One region of the Buttiauxella sp. BIGb0552 genome, then DNA from elsewhere that is predicted to be linked to it. Evidence: predicted binding sites of a transcription regulator. Region 1 holds the regulator's gene; each other region holds the start of a gene.
The links. Region 1 encodes LexA, which represses DNA repair genes until DNA is damaged. Its sites were predicted from a motif close to TNCTGTATGTACATACAGNA; they were not measured.
Positions count from the first base shown of each region.

Region 2: a site for LexA is predicted at 2,170-2,189, ahead of umuD (translesion error-prone DNA polymerase V autoproteolytic subunit). Genes of this name have one in related genera too.
Region 3: a site for LexA is predicted at 2,433-2,452, ahead of EDF88_RS20315 (YebG family protein). Genes of this name have one in related genera too.
Region 4: a site for LexA is predicted at 2,522-2,541, ahead of EDF88_RS24225 (DinI-like family protein). Genes of this name have one in related genera too.

Region 1 covers NZ_SODY01000006.1:36,395-40,259, forward strand. Annotated here, with positions in the region: gene plsB (glycerol-3-phosphate 1-O-acyltransferase PlsB) at 1-1,731, opposite strand, end outside; gene EDF88_RS17355 (diacylglycerol kinase) at 1,858-2,226, shown strand; gene lexA (transcriptional repressor LexA) at 2,335-2,943, shown strand; gene dinF (MATE family efflux transporter DinF) at 3,018-3,865, shown strand, end outside.
Region 2 covers NZ_SODY01000009.1:143,874-147,738, forward strand. Annotated here, with positions in the region: gene EDF88_RS22630 (NAD(P)-dependent alcohol dehydrogenase) at 1-160, shown strand, start outside; gene EDF88_RS22635 (hypothetical protein) at 753-1,265, shown strand; gene umuD (translesion error-prone DNA polymerase V autoproteolytic subunit) at 2,206-2,625, shown strand; gene umuC (translesion error-prone DNA polymerase V subunit UmuC) at 2,635-3,865, shown strand, end outside.
Region 3 covers NZ_SODY01000007.1:246,993-250,857, reverse strand. Annotated here, with positions in the region: gene ptrB (oligopeptidase B) at 1-1,158, opposite strand, end outside; gene EDF88_RS20320 (tellurite resistance TerB family protein) at 1,251-1,949, opposite strand; gene EDF88_RS20315 (YebG family protein) at 2,066-2,416, opposite strand; gene purT (formate-dependent phosphoribosylglycinamide formyltransferase) at 2,555-3,733, shown strand.
Region 4 covers NZ_SODY01000013.1:19,367-23,231, forward strand. Annotated here, with positions in the region: gene EDF88_RS24205 (YqaE/Pmp3 family membrane protein) at 1-152, opposite strand, end outside; gene EDF88_RS24210 (cold-shock protein) at 432-641, opposite strand; gene EDF88_RS24220 (transporter substrate-binding domain-containing protein) at 1,012-2,454, shown strand; gene EDF88_RS24225 (DinI-like family protein) at 2,558-2,800, shown strand; tRNA gene EDF88_RS24230 (tRNA-Thr) at 3,077-3,152, opposite strand; gene EDF88_RS25025 (hypothetical protein) at 3,361-3,729, shown strand.

The DNA.
Region 1 (3,865 bases):
TTCGATAAGCGCTTCTGCTGGCTGATCTGGTGCGGTCGCATCCGGTGAATACGGCACATTACGCAACAGGCTCAGGTAACAGTTGAGCTGTTCGGTCAGTTGTTCGCGCGTCAGTGAACGCTGGCGCGATGCCAGGAGCGCGGTACAACACAGGTTCATGGCGTTTGCCGCGCCTGCATTGTTAATACGCACCATCAGTTCGGCAGCAATTTCATTAACCGTTGGCGTTAACCATGCCGGGCGAATGGATTCAATCGGGTCGATTGAATCACGCCACTCAGGCACTCGCTGGTTGAGGAATGTCATCAACGGCATAGGTTCGCCGAAGTTAACATAGCCCTGGCCGAGGTTACGCAGCTTGCTCAGCCCACGAACCATCTGCATGAAGCTTTCTTTTTCTTTGGTCGCACCGCGCAGTTCTTTTGCGTAAGTCCCCACTTCCATTACATGCTCGTAGCCAATGTAAATTGGCACCAATGTAATTGGACGAGTACCGCCACGCAGCATGGCCTGAATGGTCATCGACAGCGTGCCGGTTTTCGGGTCAAGCAAACGGCCGGTACGAGAACGGCCACCTTCCACAAAGTATTCAACGGAATAGCCACGGCTAAACAGCTCGCCAAGATATTCACGGAACACGGTGGAGTAGAGTTTGCTGCCCTTAAAGGTACGGCGAATAAAGAACGCGCCCAGGCGGCGGAAAATCGGGCCTGCTGGCCAGAAGTTCAGGTTGATACCCGCCGCAATGTGCGGAGGAACCAGCCCCTGGTGGTAAAGCACGTAAGACAAAAGCATGTAGTCCATGTGGCTGCGGTGGCAGGGAACATAGACAATCTCGTGGCCGTCGTGAGCCAGTTGGCGTACACGTTCTGCATTATGAACGTTAATGCCCTGGTACAGGCGGTTCCATGTCAGACCTAATACGCGGTCGGTCAAACGCACGGCTTCGTAGGAGAAGTTCGCTGCAATTTCTTCCATCAAGGCAACAGCATTCTGTTGCGCTTTTTCATGGGAGATTTTCTTACTGCGTGCTTCGTCTTCTACTGCGCGTGCAATCGCTTTTGAGGCCAGAAGTTTGTTAAACAGATCCTGGCGCACCGGCAGACGCGGGCCTACAGTCGCTAAACGCTGGCGAGCAAAGTGCATACGCGCCACGCGTGCCAGTTTTTGGGCGATTTTTTTATCTGTACCGTGATCGGTTGCCATCTGGCGCAGCGAAACAGGTGCGGAGAACCGCACAAAACTGTCGCGCCCAAGCCAGGATACCGCGAAGAATTTCTGAATGCCGTTAAGCATCTTCAGTGGCGGGTTAACTTCGCCTTTTTCGCGACCCGGAGAGCGGCCAAACATCACCGATACCGGCACCATCTGCACATCCAAATTTGGATTGCTACGGTGCAAGTCGAGATAATCATGGAACAGCTTGATCGACTCTTCCTTTGGCGTGTAATAAGTGAACACGCGCGGGCCGCCATGGATAAAGACATAGCGCGGCAATACCGCACCATCGATCTCTAATGGCTCGAGAGGGTCGGGCAAGTTGTGCGCGAGGCATTGCGCGCGCAGGGTTAATAAGTCCGCCTTTGAGTTATACGGCAGAACGTACATTATTGGGCGTGTGGGATCTAAGCCCAGTTCGGCCTGTGGATCTGCCGGAATGGACTTGCTCTTTACCAGAACGCCTAATGGTAAATTAAGTAATTTGTAGTAGATTCTTGGCCAGCCTGACATAAACGATGTAAAGCCTCAGGTTAATGATGCAAATTCGCCGCAAGAATATCAGAATCTCACCCAGATTTCTGTGGCGTTATAATTTTGACAAGCATTGATGCAAATAATTTGAAAAGGTTTCCTAAAATGGCGAGCAGTACCACTGGACTTACCCGTATCATCAAAGCCGCAGGCTACTCATGGAAAGGGCTCAAAGCAGCCTGGATCAATGAAGCAGCTTTCCGCCAGGAAGGCGTTTCTGCCGTTATCGCCATTGCCATCGCATGTTGGTTAGATGTCGACCCCATTACCCGCATTCTACTTATCGGCTCAGTCGTGTTGGTCATGATTGTCGAGATCCTCAACAGCGCTATCGAGGCTCTTGTCGACCGTGTTGGCACTGATTACCACGAACTTTCCGGGCGTGCCAAAGACATGGGCTCGGCCGCAGTATTAATTTCAATTATCCTCGCGGTAATTACCTGGGTCACGCTGCTTTGGTCGCATTTGCGGTGATCTTTCCAGAATAGTTAAGTGCCTGGTTTTTTGCTTAATTTGTGGTTCCAAATTGACCTTTGACTGTATATACTCACAGCATAACTGTATAAACACCCAGGGGGCGGAATGAAAGCGTTAACTACCAGGCAGCAAGAGGTGTTTGATCTTATTCGGGATCATATCAGCCAGACCGGCATGCCACCGACTCGTGCCGAGATTGCTCAACGTCTGGGGTTCCGTTCTCCGAACGCCGCTGAAGAGCATTTAAAAGCACTTGCCCGTAAAGGTGTGCTTGAAATTGTTTCTGGCGCATCCCGTGGTATCCGCCTGTTGGTGGAAGAAGTGACCGGTATTCCACTGGTTGGGCGTGTTGCTGCAGGTGAGCCACTCCTGGCACAGCAACACATCGAAGGCCATTATCAGGTCGACCCATCACTGTTTAAACCAAATGCCGACTTCTTGCTGCGCGTCAGCGGTATGTCGATGAAAGACATCGGCATTATGGATGGTGACCTGCTTGCGGTTCATAAAACCCAGGATGTGCGTAATGGCCAGGTTGTTGTCGCGCGTATCGATGATGAAGTTACCGTTAAGCGCTTAAAACAACAGGGCAACACCGTTCATCTGTTGCCAGAAAACAGTGAGTTTGAACCGATCGTGGTTGACCTACGCGAGCATAACTTCTCTATTGAAGGGCTGGCTGTTGGGGTTATCCGCAACGGCGACTGGCTGTAAAATCTCTTTAGGTGATGCGCATTTAAAGTGCGCATCACTGCCTTAATTATCTTTGATCTCCTTCAGGAGATGTCATGCAATTATTCTCCACAGCGGATCGTGCGCTCTGGCGCCTCGCTTTACCCATGATTTTCTCCAACATTACCGTTCCGCTGCTTGGCCTTGTCGATACGGCTGTTATTGGTCATCTGGATAGTCCTGTTTATCTGGGCGGTGTTGCCATTGGTGCGACAGCAACCAGCTTCCTGTTTATGTTACTGCTGTTTTTACGAATGAGTACCACAGGTTTAACTGCTCAGGCTTTTGGTGCCAATAATCCCTCAGCGTTAGCTCGTGCACTGGTGCAACCATTATTACTGGCACTAGGGGCAGGGGTGGCAATTGTCTTACTGCGCGATCCCCTCATTTCACTCGCTTTACAAATTGTCGGCGGCAATCAGGATGTGCTCGTACAAGCGCAACGCTTTCTTGAAATCCGCTGGCTGAGTGCGCCAGCCTCGCTTGCCAACCTCGTTTTACTGGGATGGTTGCTAGGGGTTCAATACGCACGAGCTCCGGTTATCTTGCTGGTAGTCGGCAATCTTCTGAATATCGTACTGGATGTGTGGCTGGTGATGGGCTTGCACCTTGATGTTCAAGGGGCGGCACTTGCGACTGTTACTGCTGAATACGCGACATTTTTCATCGGATTGCTGATGGTGAAGAAGGTTATGGGCTTGCGAGGTATCAGTTTTGAGATGCTCAAACAGTCCTGGCGTGGCAATGTTCGGCGCTTACTGGCGCTTAATCGGGACATCATGTTGCGCTCGTTATTACTGCAAGTGTGCTTTGCATCAGTGACCATCTTTGGTGCGCGCTTAGGCAGCGAAATTGTCGCCGTCAATGCGGTGTTAATGACTCTCCTGACGTTTACCGCTTATGC
Region 2 (3,865 bases), on a different contig from region 1:
GGGGTCGCGGGAGATGTTCGAAGACATGAACCGGGCAATCGAGCTCAACGGTATCAGACCGGCAATCGAGCACGTGTACGCATTCGATGATGCAAAAACTGCGCTGTCTGACCTGGTAAAGGGGCAGCACGTAGGAAAACTGGTCATCAGAGTTTCATAGTCTGAGAAACATAACGGCTTCCTGCAAATAAGCTGCAGGAAGCACTCCGGCCTGACAGGCTGAACGCGTCCGTTCGGATCACCCCCATCGGCGAAGTGTGGAGGTTTGCCCGTGCAAACCGTTCGTCCCGTTGCCTTAAACTGATCTATCGAATTCATCACCAACCCCTTTTCATTGAGGACAAATTGGTATGCATTCCACGCTCTTCGAAAGAAATAAAGCAAGCAGTTTGTCTGCATGCCCTGAGTATTCGTTAACGAACGTGGAGCACTCAATATTCGTAACCAATAAACGCATACCCTGAATCACCTAATAGCGTAGGTTTCAGGGAATGAAAGTCTATACCTAGCTCAAAGCTGCCTGTCATGCCTGCTTGAAAAACAGGCTTAACGTAGGATATTTTCCGTTTTCCAAGCGGACCCCTAGTACGTCCGGTGAGAAAAGCACCTGGCTTCTGACAGGCTTTGCAGATGAATCTTGCCATGACTTTGACGAAGAGGACGACCTCTCACATGACGATGCTTCCCGGTTGGTCAGTAACATGATCCAATGCTGGCCTAATCCACCAGACGAAATCGCAGACGCATTAGGTATGACAGAGGATGAACTGGAAGATTACCTCTCAGGGAATAGGTCCTATGATCCCGACACGGTAGTAGACCTGATGGATCAATTCGGGATTGAATACGAAGAGGTGATAGATGGCTTTTTGATGCATGGGCCGTATGTTCTTGTCGCGAGGTCACCATCAGCACTCGAGGCCGTTTATTTAACACTGACCGGAGGGGGAGATGCATACCCCTGTGAAATCATTCCAGACAAGGGGATGGCCGACCCAAGCTGGCGGTATGTTTTGATCAACCGTTATGATCTGCTCCCAAGTATAGTGATGGCTCCCAGAGGGGAAAAAATTACAGACGACCTGCCCAGGTTACTTCTAAATTATGGTGGGATATGGACTGTTCCACGCGCTTTTTTTAGATGTATCGTATCCACCTGTGCTCATGCTTGTATCGCCCCAGATTTTAATAGCGCGACAATGATGGAGTTCTGTGTGCTCTATAAACGTCTTGGTTTAGATTACGACTGGAGTGACAGCATATAATTCGGCTGCATAATTTACCTGGATGGGGATAGCGAACCTATCAAAATCGTCACAGACTACCTTCGAGCCAAACGATTGTCGTAGACCGGTCAATTCGCTAAGCGTAAAGATGTACAGGTGTTCTGTTGCCTTGTGATGAAGTCGTAAGTTTATTGTCCTGACCTGTCCTTGAGCATGCCCCCTTATTCACATGCTGTTGCCTGGCTGATTTCCCTCACCCAGCAACTGTTATTGTCATTTCAATGACTTTATATCGTCGTTTAACAATTTTCCGGTTGTTCACTAAATCTCAGTTCAGTCAACAACATTGGCGCTATTAGTGCAGGCATAAGTGCCAGAGCTAAACTTTCAGTTAGAGGGTGTCCAGTCCAAAAATACGAGATTGCAAAGAAGCTCATCCAGAAGCCCACATATCCGCAAAATCCAGCAACTCTCAGCGCTTTTATTTTATCGCAGTAATACAACATGAACAAAAGGCAACCAATGACGAAAAACGTCCGTACTAAAGCTGTTAACAGCATGAAATTAATGAAATGTGCCAGGATAAGTAAAAGCATAAAGCTTACTAAAAATACTAAGCATATTAATATTGATTTCACTTATTTTACTCCCCAGTTATGTTGTATCCATAAAGTAGCATACTCATATGTTGGTATTTGATTGCTTAGAACCACTTTTCTGCTGTTCTGGCAAATTTCGAAATATTGATAGAGTTATTACATGATGAAGTGCTGGAGGATTGTGAAACTAACCTAGTATCGCTGGTCTTCAATTTTCTTTGTTTGGCATTCGTTACAGCCAAATTAACTCCGTAGTAAGATGACTTTCCCGTTACCTACCCGTCTTTACGTTCTAACGACCGTCATGAGTGGCGAACGATTGTCGCATACCTGCCAATTCGCTATACTGTGGATATATACAGTTGTCTTGGTGCCTTATGATGAAAGCAGAAATTTATTTTCCGGACCTGTCTTCCAGTCTAAAAATTCCCTTATTTACATGCGGTTGCTCGGCTGGCTTCCCTAGCCCAGCAACCGATTATATCGATTCGACACTCGACCTTAATGAATACTGTATACGTCATCCGTCAGCTTCGTACTACCTCCGGGCGTCCGGAGACTCGATGATTGAGTCGGGCATTCAGTCCGGTGATCTGCTTGTTGTCGACAGGGCCGTGACACCAGGGCACGGAAGCATAGTGATCGCCTGTATTGAAGGTGAGTTTACTGTCAAAAAACTAAGCCTCCATCCTCGTTTGTGTCTGATGCCAATGAATCCCGCCTACAGCCCTATTTACGTTGATCCAGATGAGCTCGAAATTTTCGGGGTTGTCACGCATAGCATTCATGATTTTTTGTAGGAGGGAACCTTGTTTCTGCACTGCGATGTTAACGCGATGTATGCCGCCTGCGAACAGGCGTTCAGGCCCGATCTGAAAGATAAACCTGTCATCATTCTTTCTAACAACGATGGATCGTGTGTGGCGCTCAACAGACAGGCGAAAATGCTCGGTATCAAACGCGGAGTACCGTATTTTCAGATTAAGAAACTGATAAATAAGCATAATGTGACTGTATTCAGTTCAAACTACACTCTTTATGGCGATATGAGTGCCAGATTCTTTGCTACCCTCGATTTATTGTCAATAAAAACAGAGGTATACAGTATCGATGAGGGGTTTCTTGATGTTGATGGCATCGAGGCCAGCGAATCCCTGGAATGCTACGGCAAGCGAGTTCGAAATACGGTGTATCAGCATACCGGGTTGACCTGTGGGATCGGGGTAGCACAAACCCGAACTCTTGCAAAGCTGGCTAATCATGCAGCCAAAACTTGGCAGGCTACGGGCGGCGTGGTGGTGCTCAATGAACGGCACCGGCAGCGCAAATTAATGCACCTTCTTCCGACTTCCGAGGTATGGGGAGTAGGACGGAAAACCAGTCAGAAACTAGCTGCAATGGGTATACACACCGCGCTAGAGCTAGCTGATGCCAGTTTGCCGTTTATCCGTAAAACGTTTGGTGTTGTGACTGAGCGTACTGTGCGTGAACTTAACGGGATTTCATGTGTGTCCATTGAATCGCTTCCTGCCAGGCAGCAAATCATTTGTAGCCGTAGTTTTGGTGAGAGGGTCACCACGTTACAGGAGATGCATGAGGCGGTTTGCCAGTATGCGGAACGTGCGGCCGAAAAATTACGCTCCGACCGGCAGTTTTGCCGTCATGTTACTGTCTTCATGAGTACCAGTCCTTTTTCCAGCGATCCCTACTACAGCAACAATGCCAGCCAGCGCCTGATGCTTGCAACCCAGGACACCAGGGATATTGTGGGTGCGGCTGTACGGGCGCTTGAGTTGATATGGCGGGACGGGTACAGATACCAGAAAGCCGGGATTATGCTGAATGACTTTTCTTCAGGTACTGGTCAGATTGATTTGTTTGATGAAACCCCACCGAGGGTCAACAGTGCTGCGTTAATGCGCGTCATGGATCAGATTAACCAGACAGCGGATTGTGGGATTCATTTCGCTGGACAGGGTATCAATAAAGGCTGGCAGATGAAGCGCGAATTACTATCACCTGCTTATACGACGAACTGGA
Region 3 (3,865 bases), on a different contig from region 1:
ATCTGGCGTGGTCATTGATGAGTAACCGTAACGCAGACGAGAAGATTCCGGTTCCGGGTTATGTCCAAGCCAAGTGACATAAGCAGGGTCATCAAAAGCAATTCCCGTCACTTCTCGAGTTTTGCGATTAATTTGCCGCAGGCTGGTCAGCCCTTGCTGACGCTCCTCAACCACCAGCCAGTCAGTAAACAGGGTAAAGCCTTCCAGCATCACCTGCTCACGCGGCGGGATCAGCTCTTCCCATTGGCTTTCATCGCGTACTTTTGTACGGTACAAACCAAAGTTTTTGCCTGCACGGTTAGAGCGGAGATAGAAATGATGCTGATAGTGATCAAGAGTGTATTCGTGGTCTTTGCGGCGCGGTGCAAAGATCTGCGGTTGCGCGTCTACCAGTTCAGCATCGAGCAACAACACTTCGCTGGTCGTGGCACTGCTGAGGTAAATCAGCACGAAGTGCTTCGACGTGGTTTTATGGACGCTGACATAAAACATTTCGTCTTTTTCTTCGTAGACTAATTCATCTACGGAGGATGGATGCCCCACCGTGTGGCGCCAGACCTGATACGGCAATAACGTTTTGGGATGCTTGCGGACGTAATAAAGCGTGGCGGAATCATTCGCCCAGACAAAACTACTTTCGACATTATCTAGCACTTCCGGGTACCAGTTCCCGCTTTCCAGATTTCGGAAACGCAAGCCGTACTGGCGACGAGAAAGAAAATCTTCAGCCAGTGCCATGACGGTGTTATCAGGCGTAATACTCATGCCGCCCATGGTGTAAAACTCGCTATGGGCAGCTCGGCGATTACCATCTACCAGCGTGCTCCACTCTTCCCACTCCTCCGACACCACAGACTGGCGCTGATAAATAGCGTATTCATTACCGGTTTCGAAAACCTGGCGATAGCGATAGCCATTTTGCGTGTAAGGTGCAGAAATATCACGCTGGGGGATACGGTCGATCATCTCTTTGAGCAGGCGTTCTTGTAACGCCTGCTGCGTACTCATGATCTGATGACCGTAGTCATTCTCCTGATGAAGATAATCAAGCACCTGTGCATCAGAACGCTCATCATCGCGCAGCCAGTAATAGTTATCGATGCGGGTGTCACCATGCATGGTCATGGTGTGGGGGATTTTTTTTGCTTTTGGTGGCATGTCATTTTTCTTTTTGAGTTAACACCCTGTAAGGGTGGCAAATTCAGACAGCCTTGCAAGCGTAACGTGGGATTTTAGGGAAAATGCCGGGATTAACCCGGCAGATTTAGTTTCTGCTGCTGAATATCTTGTTCGATGCCTTCGCGTACATCCTGAGGAATTTTTAGCGCATCGCCGAGCGCATTGAGATAACTGCGCTCCATAAAGTGGTCGATGTCGATTGCAGCACAGCTCAGGAAGTAAAGCTCCAGCGCTTCTTCTTCATTATTAACGCCTTCGACGAGGCGTTGCGGATCAAGAGGTTGATCGATAGCTTGCTGAATTAGATTACGCCCCGGCCCTTCGATACCGGCATCACGTAGTTGCTGCTCGATAATCTGACGCTCTTTATCATCAATATGACCATCGCTTTTAGCCGCGAAAACCAAAGCGGTAATCAGGCGCTCCGTACGAACATCGACAGGCGAAGTTTGCTGCCCAAACTGCGGCTCACCCTGATGGGCTTCACGCACTCGGTCTTTATATTTGTTCCACAGTACGCTTCCCGCAACCGCACCACCACCGACCAATAACGCGCTGGTGCCGTACTTTGTCAGTAGTTTCCGTGACGATTTGCTCGCCAGCAGCAAGCCCGCTAACCCGCCCAGTGCGCCAGGCACCAGTAACTTACTCAGCCCCTGAGAATTGTTTCCCTGAGGAGTTTGTGAGGATTGATTCTGACCAGTGTGATTCTGGATGGATTGCGTCGCTTGCCCCAGCATAGACTGAAGCTGCTGTAACCAATTGCTCATTAGAGACACCCTTTGTGAGAACTTAACATCTGAGGTTAAGCCAAAGGCTGTCAAGAAGTGTCTGATTAGGCTAAAGATGAGAAAAGAACCGCGCCGGTAACCCGACGCGATAAAACTTATGCAGCTTTAGTGCGTTTACGCGGGTGTTCAGCCACTTTATCGTCTGCAACAGACTCTTCAGCGTTATCGGCTTCATCTGCGGCTTCACCGGCAGTTTCAGTACTTTCAAGGTCCGGAAATTTACCGCTTTTCAGCACGCTGGAAAGCACGTCTTTGTTTTCTGCCATCCACATAGCCAGCACATCGCTTTGCCCTTCTTCGAAAGCAACAGGGCTGTGTACGAGCCACTCGCTCAACACTTCTGCCAGATCGAGCATTTTGTCGTAGGCGTCTGCATCTTTTTTACTGGCAAAAGACATTTTTTCTTGCCCCTCTCGTACAACAACGTATTTGATTTCAACCGCCATTTTGCAGCTCCGGTTTAACTGTTTATTTAAACAGTGTAATGATATTACCCCTGTATCGCAAGTGGGAAAATCGCTGCGTACGCAAACGTTTTCGTTTATAATCCGCCGGTCTATTTTCTCCGTTCGGGTATACAGATTATGTCAATTTTGGGAACAGCGCTTCGTCCATCAGCTACACGAGTCATGTTGTTAGGGTCAGGCGAATTAGGAAAAGAAGTGGCGATTGAATGCCAGCGTCTTGGTCTGGAAGTTATCGCAGTAGACCGCTACGCCGATGCCCCCGCTATGCATGTTGCTCACCGCAGCCATGTCATCAATATGCTGGACGGTGCCGAGCTTAAAAAACTGGTTTCCGTAGAAATGCCGGATTTCATCGTTCCCGAAATTGAAGCGATCGCAACAGACATGCTGGTTGAGCTTGAGCAGCAAGGTCAGTGCGTGGTGCCTTGCGCGCGCGCAACCCAACTGACCATGAACCGCGAAGGTATTCGCCGCCTGGCCGCAGAAGAACTTGCTCTGCCGACCTCCAGCTTCCGCTTTGCCGATAATGAAGCTGCATTTTTACAGGCAGTTGTAGAAATCGGCCTGCCTTGCATCGTTAAACCGGTGATGAGTTCTTCTGGCAAAGGGCAAAGTTTTATTCGTACAGCCGACCAGTTAGCGAAAGCGTGGGAGTACGCTCAGGAAGGCGGTCGCGCAGGTAAAGGCAAAGTTATTGTCGAAGGTGTGGTGAATTTCGATTTTGAAATCACCCTGCTGACGATTAGTGCTGTCGATGGCGTGCATTTCTGTGCCCCAATCGGCCACCGCCAGGAAGATGGTGACTATCGCGAATCCTGGCAGCCGCAACAAATGAGCGATGCCGCTCTTGCCCGTGCGCAAGAAATTGCTGAAAAAGTGGTGAAAGCGTTGGGGGGTTACGGTTTGTTTGGCGTCGAACTTTTCGTGTGTGGCGATGAGGTTATTTTTAGTGAAGTCTCCCCTCGCCCGCACGACACCGGCATGGTGACGATGATTTCTCAGGACGTTTCCGAGTTTGCATTGCACGTCCGCGCTTTCCTCGGCTTGCCGATTGGTGACATTCGCCAGTACGGCCCGGCAGCTTCTGCGGTGATCCTTCCAGAATTGAGCAGCGACAACGTGCAGTTCGGCAATGCGGGTGCCGCAGTGGGCGCAGGTTTGCAAGTACGTCTGTTCGGTAAGCCTGAGATTAACGGTAAACGCCGAATGGGTGTGGCACTGGCAACGGGTTCCAGCGTGGAAGATGCCATTGCACGTGCTATCGCTGCAACCAAAGCCATAATCGTCAAAGGATAAAAAAAATCCCCGCTCATCTGAGCAGGGATTCAATAACACGAATCATTCGAGTCGTAGGAAGGCGGCAAGAGAACGAATCCCCGGGAGCATAGATAACTATGTGACCGGGGTGAGTGAACGTAGCCAACGCAT
Region 4 (3,865 bases), on a different contig from region 1:
CGACTTTGCACCCAGAAGGCATGAATCAGGCCAGGTATATAACCCAGTAGCGTCAGTACAATATTCAAAAGAAATGCCCAACCGAACCCTTTACCCAGCAAGACACCAAGCGGTGGTAAAATAATCGTAAAAACAATACGCCAAAAGCCCATAAAAAAACTCCAGTTATTAATTCATGCGATGCTGAAATAAGTCTATTTCACTGGAAGCATAGTCTACCGGGTGTAAACCAACTGAGGGCACAGCGTTATTTAATGTAAATAATTGATTAGCCACAGAAGATGTATGGCATTGATAATAAGGATAAAAGGCGGGATTCAGGAAATTCAGACAACAAAAAACCCGCACATGGCGGGTTTATTCACTTTGACTTAACGGCTCGGGTTATTCACCGTCTTCGCATGCGTCAGTCTTAGTATGCGTTAGCAGTCTTACAGAGCAACAACGTTAGTTGCTGAAGGACCTTTAGCGCCGTTCTCAACAGAGAACTCAACTTTCTGACCTTCGTCCAGAGTTTTGAAATCATTGCTCTGAATGGCAGAGAAGTGAACGAACACATCTTTGCTACCGTTGTCAGGAGTGATGAAGCCGAAACCTTTTTCTGGGTTGAACCATTTTACTAAACCAGTCATTTTAGACATAGATACTTCCTCGATATTTTATAGCCATTTAATATGGCGAACGTGGTCTGTATTGCAGAACGTTTCTTATTTAGGCACTTAGGAGGAGACTCACGAAGAAGGGTATCTGATGACTTGATAGCGCTTGAACTGAGGACTGCTTTACTAAAACTGCTTTCATAAGGTCTGTCTTCCAAACCGATGACGCATTTACTCATAGACGCTCATTGGAAGCAAGAATTATTTTCAAATAATAATTTTCTCATCTGAACGGCTAGCCTTCTTTCCCTCTACTTTACTGCAACAATATAGCGCACAGTTTTTAACCAGAACGATTTAGCACCAGCTATAGTTAAACAGTACCCGGCTGGAATGAATAGATGGTGTAACAATGGCCCGCTTGTTGTTGGTACTACTCTTAGTACTTACGTTTATACCGATGACGCACGCAGCCACCGAAGCCTCCCCTTTGAAATTCGACACCAAAGTTAATACGGTTATGGGCGACTTTGATGTGATGCAAAAAAGGCGCGTCGTGCGCGTTTTGATTCCTTACAGCAAAACTTTCTACTTTATTGATAACAGCGGGACACAACGCGGCATCATGGTTGAACTGATGCAAGAGTTTGATAAACAAATTAATAAGGGCTTAAAACCCTCTAAGAAAACACATCTTCTGTTTATCCCGACCGCTCGCGATCAACTTATCCCCCAACTTGTGGCCGGGCGTGGCGATATAATTGCGGCTAATTTGACGATTACCGAAGAGCGCGAAAAACTCGTCGACTTCAGCGCTCCATTGGCACAAAACGTCCGTGAAGTCGTTATTGCCAGTAGTAAAGCGCCTAAATTAAAGAATGTTGAATCCCTGTCAGGTAAATCTCTGTTTGTGAATCCTTCGACTAGCTACATCTCCAGTATTGATGCACTGAATAAAAGCTTAGCAGAGAAGAAACTTCCTCCGGCAGTCGTCACTAAAGCCCCTGGTAATTTTGAACCAGAAGATATTCTTGAGATGGTGAATGCTAACCTTGCGGATTACACCGTCGTCGATAGATACCTGGCATTGCTGTGGAAACAGATTTACCCCAATTTGGTGGTCTACGAAAACATTACCCTGCGTGATGATGGATCTATTGCCCTGGCAATGCGCAAGGATTCCCCGCTCCTGCGCGCGCAACTCGATAAATTTATGACCACGCATAAAATCGGTACCTCATTCGGCAACCAGCAGGTTTATAAGTACCTGCGCAATACGAAATGGGTGAAAGATGCGCGTTCCCAAGAAGAGCTGGATAAGTTTTATCAGGTGACAGAAATTTTCCGCAAATATGGTGAGCAATATAATGTCGACTGGCTTTTGATGGCAGCGCAAGGCTACCAGGAGTCCCGTCTTGACCAGAAGGTGCGAAGTAAAAGCGGTGCGATTGGCGTGATGCAAGTGCTCCCCACGACAGGGAAAGAGCTAAAAGTCGGTGATATACGGTTAATCGACCCAAACATCAATGCGGGTGTGAAATATATCCGCTTTATGTGCGACCGCTATTTTGCAGACCAGCCGATGACTGAAATGAACAAACTGCTGTTCACCTTTGCTTCCTATAATGCAGGGCCAGCTAAAATTGCCCGGCTACGTAAAGAAGCCGAGGCTAAAGGTCTTGATCCCAACATCTGGTTTGATAATGTCGAACGCATTGCCCAGCAACGAATTGGCAATGAAACCGTGCAATACGTGAGCAATATCTTCAAGTATTACATTGCTTACCAATTAATCATGGAACAGATGAAAGCACGTGAACATGAGACTCCGCTTACAGGCGTTAAAGCAGAATAACCCTCACCACTCCTCTGCATACACTGTGTTTTTCGGGAACAGGCTTGCCTTGGATACCGATATTTATTACTGTATATAAATACAGCTTTAGAAGGAGCATTTTATGTTCGTTGAATTGGTTTACGACAAACGAAATGTAGCGGGCCTTCCCGGTGCAAATGACAAAATTCTTAATGAACTGACTCGACGGGTCCAGGCCATTTTCCCCGATGCCGACGTCAGGGTAAAACCGATGCAGACCAATGCAGTTCACAGCGACTGCACCAAAAATGAAAAAGAAAAGATTAACCGTCTGGTTGAAGAGATGTTTGACGAAGCAGATTTTTGGCTGGTTTGCGAAGAGTAAAGCCTGGCGGTTCAGTAAAAACGTGAGGTTTTCCGTCTTCAACTCCTGATATCATCCTCGCCACTCATCGTCAGATGTTTTAAACGGGTTTCGCAGTTATGAGAAAAACAACAATAGTATTAATCGTGGTAGCCATTCTTGTGTGGCTGGCAAGCCAACAGGGTTGGATCTAATTGAGTACAAAAGGAAGCGCTACCAACAGCTAGCCTTCCTTTCTTTTCATTGGGTAAAATACAGACGAAAAAAAACCACCTGAAAGGTGGTTTTTTTAATGTATGGTGCCGACTACCGGAATCGAACTGGTGACCTACTGATTACAAGTCAGTTGCTCTACCTACTGAGCTAAGTCGGCGTGGAAAACATATTATACAAAGCCGAGCCGCTATGCAAACCCCTGCGAATCGTTCGCTTAAAAAACCAACTTATTGCTATTAAATCAACCAGTCATAAATAAAAAATAGCCATTTAGATTAAAATCCAACCAATAATTTACTGCGGTTAAATTATTTAGTGAGAGATGTTACCCTTCCATTCAAATTCATTACAAAATGAGCTAGTTTATGAAACTCATTCTCTTTATTAGCCTTCTGGGCCTCGTTCAATCCTCTGCTTTCGCCGCCACAGCCACCCAATTGTCGTGCTCAATGCGGGAAAATGTTGTCATATCACGGTTTAACCATGACCTTTCTACCATGAAGTGGGACGATCACTTTCTGGTTGCTTCAGGTGTGAAAAAATCCAAAACAAAAAATGATGTTCCCTTCCGCGTCACCAGCTTCCAAAACGGAGATGACCTGGTTTTCTTCCCTGAAAAACAACAGTACTTCATGTTTTATTCGGGAAACCCGAATCCAGATCGCTGCACAATCGAAAGCACGAAGACTTATCAGATAACCCAATTGCCTCGGTATGAAAAACCAGACACATAAGGTTCCCGGAAAAGCGGGAGAAAATGCTTCCCGCTTTGGCCCCGGCTAAATCACGAATAACACTTTAAAACTCCTGAATAACTTGCTTCTATACTGGGTTTATTAATAGAGGCTGTATTCACACGTTTTCAATATT